DNA from 2 places in the Haloleucobacter albus genome. Region 2 is predicted to be linked to the other one. Evidence: riboswitches for the same ligand, from Rfam matches in the RefSeq annotation. Region 2 holds a riboswitch; the other holds the start of a gene.

The links. Region 2 has a riboswitch for cobalamin ahead of ACT6QH_RS12040 (DUF4198 domain-containing protein). Riboswitches for the same ligand answer to the same signal wherever they lie in the genome.
Region 1: another riboswitch for cobalamin. It lies ahead of ACT6QH_RS12925 (TonB-dependent receptor plug domain-containing protein); the one in region 2 lies ahead of ACT6QH_RS12040 (DUF4198 domain-containing protein).

The regions. Positions count from the first base shown of each region.
Region 1 covers NZ_JBQWAS010000029.1:91,335-95,700, reverse strand. Annotated here, with positions in the region: gene ACT6QH_RS12925 (TonB-dependent receptor plug domain-containing protein) at 1-2,013, opposite strand, end outside; cobalamin riboswitch at 2,129-2,335, opposite strand; gene ACT6QH_RS12920 (enoyl-CoA hydratase) at 2,519-3,316, opposite strand; gene ACT6QH_RS12915 (proteasome-type protease) at 3,583-4,366, shown strand, end outside.
Region 2 covers NZ_JBQWAS010000028.1:463,961-468,326, forward strand. Annotated here, with positions in the region: gene ACT6QH_RS12030 (NikL family nickel/cobalt ECF transporter subunit) at 1-449, opposite strand, end outside; gene cbiM (cobalt transporter CbiM) at 449-1,075, opposite strand; gene ACT6QH_RS12040 (DUF4198 domain-containing protein) at 1,185-2,003, opposite strand; cobalamin riboswitch at 2,174-2,384, opposite strand; gene ACT6QH_RS12045 (ribonucleotide-diphosphate reductase subunit beta) at 2,463-3,614, opposite strand; gene ACT6QH_RS12050 (ribonucleoside-diphosphate reductase subunit alpha) at 3,634-4,366, opposite strand, start outside.

The DNA of each region.
Region 1 (4,366 bases), on a different contig from region 2:
GCTTTCATCAAGCAGATTGTTGATGCGGCCGAACACCGTGGCGTTCTCGTTGATCTCGTAGTTCGCCGAGACATTCACGAGCGTATAGCCGGGCTGTTCCACAATGGCGGAGGTCACGCGGTTGATGTCCCACCAATCGGTCACGGTCACCAGCGTGGCGGTCAGCAGCAGCTGTTCAACGGGTTGCCAGTTGAGCGCGAGGCTGAACTTGTTGTCTGGCCGGCGCAGCGGATAGCAGGAGGTGGCGGTGCGCTGGGCGCAACTGGTGCCAAAGGACTGCCCCTGCGGGAAGTGCCCCACCGTATTGGTGTGGGTGTAATCGGCCCGAATGGAGAACTGCTCGGAAAGCTTCAACGCCAGAAAGGCTTCAACGCCATCACTCGTAGCGCTGGAGAGGTTCTCGTTGGTGTAGTTGCCGGTTGTCATGTTGCGGGCGGTGACAATAAGGTTCGTCACATCATTGTAGAAATAGGTCAGGCCGAAGCTGACTTTGTCATCCCACAGATATTGTTCAAAGCCGACATCCCAGCCGTCGCTCTCTTCGGGCTTGAGGTTGGTGTTGCCGTAATAGGGGGCATAAAGCTGATAGAGGGTCGGCGCCTTGAAGCCGGTGCCATAGGTGAACTTCAGCTTTGTGTTGGTTTCTGGAATCCAGAGCGCAGGCGCAATACGCCAAGTGGTATGGCCACCCCAGGTATCATAATCATCATAGCGGATATTGGCCGCGATGAAGAGACGATCCCAGAAAGACGTCTGAAGCTGAGCATAACCGGCCGTATCGTCGCTGCTGGCATCCATGCTGGTCCAGGCAGATTCGGAGGTCATGTAATCACGCTTGTGTTCCACGCCGACAAGCAGGTTCTGGCCGGGCATGAAATCATAGCTGGAACGCCAGTAATAGGTCTGGCGGTCACCGGAATATTCGCTGAGATTGTTCTTGTAGAGGCTGGTATTGTCGCGCGCATAATTTGTAGCGGCAACACCGAAGGTGTTGACCAGCGCGCCATCCAGCAAGGACCAGATGCCTTCACCCTTGGTGATGAAGGTCGTGGCGTGGGTCGTATCCTGGAAGGGGGCCGGCGCGCTCTCATATGTGGCGCTGTTCCACAAATCCGAGGTGTAATCGAGCCAGGCGTTAATGTAGCGGGCGGTGTAGTTGATGGTGAAATTGTCGCTCACATCCAGGTCGAAACGCCCGGAGAGCGTGAGGTTTTCATTCCGGTTGTCATTGTTCGGCATGCCGAAGGGAATGATGGATTGCGGCGTGACCGGAATGGCCGTACTGGCATAATTGCCGATATTCATATTGTAGGAGAAGCCCTGCATGGCCCCCTTCAGGCTCGCGACCTGATTGAAAGTGCCAAGGCCACCGGCTTCCAGATAACCGGAAAGCTGGGCCGGGCCGCTGCCGCGCTCGGTCGTCATGGAGATGACGCCGCCAATGGCCTCCGAGCCATAAAGGCCGCTCTGCGGGCCACGCAGAACCTCAAGCCGGGCCATGTCATTGGTGAACATGTAGCCGAGATCGAACGTATTGCCGGGGCTGGATGGGTCGGCAAGCTCAATGCCGTCCAGCATCACCTTGACCTGGCTGGAGCTGGAGCCACGAATGAACACGGAGGTTGAGCTGCCGGGGCCGCCCGTCTGCACAACATTCAAGCCGGGAACGGATTGCAGAACATCCGGGACGCTGCGCTCCTGACGCTGCTCGATCTCCTCGCCGGTCACTACGGTCACCGAGCTGGCGACTTCGCGGCTGGGTGTGGCCTGGGTGGTGGCGCTCACCACCACATCCGGCAGGGCGATCTGTTCCTGAATCTGGATCTCTTCAGCTTGCTGCGTGTTTTCGGCAGACTGGGCAAAAGCCGGAGTTGCGGCCATAGCGATGCTGATTGCCAGCAGGCTGGCGCTGGAACAACGCATATGGCGGGTAAGAGCCGCTGTATCAGGAGCCTGTTTTGTGGCGCCGAATGCAGCACGGAGCTGGTGGCTGAAGGGAGCGGAACGCGGCATGTGAACCTCTGGCGAAACGCCAATGTGGACACGTCACCGCGAACGAAGCGTCGTTTCCATGTCGGGAGACATGAAACTGTTCACCGCATCGGGGAGCCCCGCCCGACGTGCTCGCGTGTGACCACGGGTGACGGCAGGTCTCCTGGCTTGTGGGTCCCTGCCTGTCTCCACCTTCCCAGGCCCCTGATGCCCAGTGGTCTATTGGAGAGAGGCTCGCCACTCACAGTTGCGGGGGCAGCCATGGATTTGATGCGCAGATGCACATCTCACCACGTTCCCTTTTCATCCTTCTGGGAAGGATACCGTCGGAGATGGAAAATAGGGATTCGTAACGTCAAGCGTCAATGGACCTATTACAGTTTGGTAACATCTGTGGCCGCATTGCAACATAAGCATGTTCAGATCCGGGCGCGGGGACGGATATTCTGCGCCCAGCCCGCCTGCCGCGGCAGGTCCGCGGCAGACTGAAAGATGAGGCTTCTTCCCTGTGAGGGCGGGAAGGGGCTCAGCGGTTCTTGAATTCCGCTGCCCGCTTTTCGGAGAAGGCACGCATGCCTTCCTTCTGGTCTTCTGTGGCGAACAGGGCATGGAAGGTGCGCCGTTCAAACAACACGCCTTCATTCAGGCTCACTTCAAAGGCGCGATTGACTGCTTCCTTCGCGGAAAGCACGGAGGGTTTGCCATAATTGGCGATGGTGCGGGCGGTTTCCATCACCTCTTCCATATGGCGCTCGGCCGGCACCACGCGGGAGACAAGGCCGGCGCGCTCGGCCTCTTCAGCGCCAATCATGCGGCCGGTCAGCACCATGTCCATGGCCTTGTATTTGCCAATGGCGTGGGTGAGGCGCTGCGAGCCGCCCATGCCGGGCATGACGCCCAGCTTGATTTCGGGCTGGCCGAATTTGGCGGTTTCGGAAGCGATGATGAGGTCGCACATCATGGCCAGCTCACAGCCACCACCCAGCGCGAAGCCGGAAACCGCCGCGATCAGCGGGGTGCGGCAGTGCGCCACGGTCTGCCAATCGGAGAACCAGTCATCCAGCAACATGTCCACGGCAGAGCGCTCTGCCATTTCCTTGATGTCGGCACCGGCGGCGAAGGCCTTTTCGGAACCTGTCACGACGATGGCGCCCACGCCGGTATCCTGATCGAGCGCGGTGACAGCCTTGGCCATGGCGGTCATCACCTGGAAATTCAGGGCATTGAGTGCTTTGGGACGGTTGAGGCGGATAATGGCGACGCGCCCCTCGCGCTCTATGAGGATGACATCTTCAGCGGTGTTTTCGGTGGTCCCGTTGGACATGTGCTGCTTCCTCTCGACGCCAGCCGCCGGAGCGGCGGAAAAATATGCCGCGGCTGATCTGCCGGGGCGAGCCACCGCATATAAAGGAAAGAATGCGGGGTGTCGCTATTTCGGCATGTGGATGGAAGATCTGCGGCAGGCCATGTTGAAGGTGAGTGTGGCGGATGTGCCGCAGCCAGCCTGCGCCGCAGGGCCATGGCGGATCTCGCATTGCGGGGCAGGCCCGCCATTCCCTATAATTTCACGTCCTCAGTAAGGGGTGTGTGATGACATATTGTTGCGGCGTGCTTGTGCGTGAAGGGCTGGTGCTGCTTGCGGATACCCGGACAAATGCCGGGGTGGATAATATTTCCACCTTCCGAAAGCTCCACATTTTTGAAGAGCCCGGCCACCACGTGATCGGCATTGCCTCGGCAGGAAATTTGTCGGTGACGCAATCCGTCATCAGCCTGCTGCGTGAGGGCTTCGAAGATGAGGTGACTGGCGAGAACCGCCAGTTGCGTGATTGCCATGGCATGTTTCAGGCGGCGCAGCTTGTGGGGCAGGCCATTCGCCATGTGCAGAAGGTGAATGGTGTGGTGATGGAACAGAGCAGTTCCATCAATTTTGAAGTGTCTTTCCTGCTGGGCGGGCAAATTCAGGGTGGGCCGCTGCGCCTGTTCATGGTCTATCCGGCCGGAAACTTCATTGAATGCACCCCGGATACGCCCTTCTTGCAAATTGGTGAGCATAAATATGGCAAGCCGGTTCTGGATCGCGCCGTGCATTATGACATGCCGATTTCGGATGCGCTCAAGGCCGCGCTGATCTCGATGGATTCCACCATGCGATCAAATCTGGGGGTGGGCATGCCTCTGGATATGCTGGTGCTGTGCACGGACAAGCTGGAAGCGGAGCTGAACCACCGGATCGAAGCTGGCGACCCCTATTTTCATGATCTGCGCGAGCGCTGGTCGGCGGCCTTGCGGGCGGCCCATGCCTCCATTCCGCGCCCGCCTTACCTCAAGCAGATTCGTCATGTTGAGAGCGGGCATGGCGAACCCCGGAAGG
Region 2 (4,366 bases):
TGCTTTTGCACCACGGTGGCGATCAGCTTTTCCTGAGCGGCCATGGTGAGCGCAGTGGGCGTTTCTTCCAGAGATGCGGCAGCGCCGGCCTGTACAGCGGGCGCAGCAGCGGGGGCTGCGCCAGAGATAGCGGGCAGTTCATCCGCCTCCATGCGCACCTCGGCCACATGCCCGCCGCCCAGATTGGCGCGGAAGATATGCGCTACGGCGCGGGTGGGGCGGAAGGTGAAGAGGCCATCCTCATCCGTCTTCACCTCACCCAGCCTGTTGCCTTGCGGATCGAAGATCTCTACCGGCACATCCTGCGCCATATCGCCATTGGAAAAGCCGATATCGCCGGAGATCACATCTCCCTCCGCGTAGACGGAGGCGATCACCTTATGGGCGAAAGCCGGGGTGGACAGCGCCAGAAGTAGCGCCACAATGCCAGAAAACAGATGCGTTTTCATCAGGATGCACTCCCCTGCGGCGCCTGCATCACGCCGAACAGCTCCGGCTTGACCTGCCGGGCAAGATAGACCGCCGCCCCGGTAATCAGCGCTTCCACCACCATCACCGGAATATGGGCGATGAAGACGAACTGCGCCGCCGGCAAGAACTCCTCGCCGCTCATGGCCAGAGACAGCGCAACGAAACAGGTGGTGAAGACAATGGCGAGCCCGCCGCCCAGCGCGCCCCACAGGGCAGATACCATGGGCGAGGCCGAAGCCACGCCGCGCCGGCACAGATAGAAGACCAGCACGGCCGGCAGGGCGATATTCACCGCATTCACCCCCAGCACAGTGATGCCGCCAAAGCCGAAGAACACCGCCTGCAACAGCAGGCCCACAAACAGCGCAGGAAACGCCGCCCAGCCCAGCACCAGCCCGGCCAGCCCATTCATGATGAGATGCACGCTGGACGGACCAATGGGGACATGAACGAGCGAGGCCACAAAGAAGGTGGCGCTGAGCACCCCCGCCGCCGGAATCTTCTCCATGGTGAGGGATCTCAGCCCCAGCGCCAGCCCACCAACCGCCACCACCGCCCCGGTCACCAGAACCGGCGTGGACAGGGCACCATCAACAATATGCATGTGCAGCCCTCCTCGAACCTTCAGAACATCCATCGCTTTGCCCGCACGGGCATGGTGCGTGGACCATGGGCCGGCCGCACCGGAAGGGCGTGGCCGGCCAGGTTCGGCCTCAGGGCTGGGGAATCTCGTCAGCGCGGACCCAGATCACCGCATCCTGGGAGAGTTCCTTGCCGTCATGGGTCTTTTTGGGGCCCGAGCCGAGCGCCGCGAAGCCCCAGTAACCGGCCTTGGGCACACCGAAGGTAAATTCGCCATTGGCATTGGTGATAGCCACCACAGCGCCACCCGGCATGGGCGCAGCCTTGGGCTCGGCCGCCTTCTTTTCACCCGGCACAGGCTCAGCGGCCATATATTCCACTTCCACCTCAACACCCGGCACGGGCTTGCCTTCAGACAGCACGCGGCCGGTAAAGGTGGAGCCGGCAATGATGTTCGTCGGCCGGTTGAGCGGCACGATCTCGGTCACCAGCCCCTGCGGCTCGGACCAGTCCGTGGGCAGCTGACGCAGATTCACGTAGCTCTTCGCGATCTGCTGGATGTAGATGTCTTCGCTGCCTTCCAGATAGGGCTCGGGCACGGCCACCAGCACATAATCGCCGGGGCGCTTCACCGGCAGCACGCCTTCCCAGGCCTGCGCCTCGCTCTCGCCCGCCCGGAAGCTGAACGCCTTGAGGGACGGCTTCAGGTCAATCTTCTTGCCGCGATGCACCGCATAAAACTCCTGCGGCTCACCCATCGCCATGACAGGCCCCAGTTCGAAGGGATGCCAGAAAATGAGCTGTACCGGCACATTGCCGGGCTTTTCCAGATTGGCATCGGTAACATAGACAAGCTGGAAATGAGCCGAAGCCATATGGGGCGCGCACACCAGAGCCGCACCCAGCGCAAAAACAGATGCGCCAGCCTTCATCATCTTGCGAAACAACACGTTCCCGTCTCCCCAATACCGGACAGCACCGCGCCTGAGGCGATGTGGCGGCACATGCGGAACGAGGGGCAAAAGCATGGGCGTGGAGCACGGGGCAGCCGGAGGCTGCACGGAGCCCAACCGCCAAACGCACACCCCGGCGTCCAATTGCGGAAAGAACGCCGCTGAGGCGACGTTCCGTGTCCAAGGCAGGTCTCCTGGCTCACGGGTCTTCGCATGGGCCTCGCCTTCCCGGGATAGTCCCAGTGGCATGGTGAGGCCGGGCTCGCCGTTCACAGTTGCGGGGGCAGCCACGGGTTTGAAGGGGCTTTGCCCCCACGCACCGTGTTCCCTCTTCGTCCCGGGCGTCACCACCCGGAAACCTTCGACACAGGCAAGAGGGGCTAAAGCGCCCCTCAAGTCAATTGCTAATATGGCAGGGCTGCACCATTCAGCGCAGCCTCGCCCCCTCCCTGCGGATCAATCCCAGGCTAATGCGCCGCCATTTTGATATTCGATGACGCGGGTCTCGAAGAAGTTCTTTTCCTTCTTCAGATCCATGGTCTCGCTCATCCAGGGGAAGGGGTTTTCCGTCTCGGGAAACACCGGGGCAAGGCCCAGCTGGGCGCAGCGCCGGTTGGCGATGAAATGCATATATTGCGCGCACAGGCCGGCATTCAGCCCAAGGAAACCGCGGGGTATGGTATCGCGCCCATAAGCGGCCTCCAGCTCTGCGCCCTCCTTCAGCATGGCTCGCACATCCTCCTGAAAGGCCGGGGTCCACAGATGCGGATTCTCCAGCTTGATCTGGTTGATGACATCAATGCCGAAATTGAGATGAATACTCTCATCACGCAGAATATACTGATACTGCTCTGCGATCCCCACCATCTTGTTACGCCGCCCCAGAGAGAGGATCTGCGCAAAGCCGGTATAGAACCACATGCCCTCGAACACGACATAGAAGGCCACCAGATCCCGCAGGAAGGCCCGCGCCCCCTCTTCCGTTTCGGTGGAAAAGGCTCCATCGGCAAGGTTTGAGGTATATTTCAGCGCCCACGCCGCCTTGTCGGTGATGGAGGGCACTTCGCGATACATGTTGAACAGCTCACCCTCATCCAGACCCAGACTTTCAACAATATACTGAAAAGTATGTGTATGCACCGCTTCCTCAAAGGCCTGTCGCAACAGATATTGCCGGCATTCAGGATTGGTGATCTGCTTGTAGATGGCGAGCACGATATTGTTCGCCACCAGGCTTTCAGAGGCCGCGAAGAAACCGAGATTGCGCTTCAGCATGCGCCGCTCATCGTCTGTCAGCCCCTCGCGGGATTTCCACAGCGCGATATCCGCCTGCATGGAGACTTCCGTCGGCATCCAGTGGTTGTTGCAGCCGGCAAGATACTTCTCCCATGCCCATTTATACTTCATGGGCAGAAGCTGGTTTACATCAGCCCGCGCATTCAACATGCGCTTTTCATCCACCGAGACGCGCCCGCCAGAGCGATCAATACCGCCCAGCCCGGTGGCGTCCCCCTCCTGTGGAAGAGACGCCGGAATGGCCGGGGCCGGCACAGGGACAGGTCGGGCGGGTTTGGCCGGGGCAAGTGGCGTATCAGACCAGTCGAGCATCACAACACTCCTTCTCTGCTCACTGGCAGGCTTCACATTCGGGATCATTGATGGAGCAGGCCGCGGGGCTGGAGGCCGGGCTCTCCACCGGAATGGGCGCAGATGCGGAAACCGCATTCAGCTTGCCATCCGTGCCCTTCAGCGTGGATTTCTCCACATGGGTGGCGGAACGCGCGCGCAGATAATAGGTGGTTTTCAACCCCTGACGCCAGGCGAAGCGATAGGCTTCATCCAGCTTCCGGCCCGAGGGTTCGGCAATATAAAGATTGAGCGACTGAGCCTGATCGATCCATTTCTGCCGCCGGGCTGCCGCACGAATAAGCCATTGCGGGGCAATCTCGAACGCCGTGGCGTAGAGCGCCTTGAGATCATCCGGCACGCGGTCGATGGCGCTGACCATGCCATCATAATATTTGAGATCGGAGATCATCACCTCATCCCACAGATTGCGGGCCTTGAGGTCATGCACCAGATGGGCGTTCACCACGGTAAAATCGCCCGACATGTTGGCCTTCACATAAAGCTGGCTATAGGCCGGCTCGATGGACTGGGACACGCCGACAATATTGGAGATGGTCGCCGTGGGGGCGATGGCCAGCACATTGGAATTGCGCATGCCGGTGGCCTGCACGCGGGCGCGCAATGTCTCCCAGTCGAGGTGCTGGGTGCGGTCCAGCTCTACATCACCTTCACGCGCGTCGGCCAGCAATTCGAGACTGTCGATCGGCAGGATGCCCTTTGACCAGAGCGAG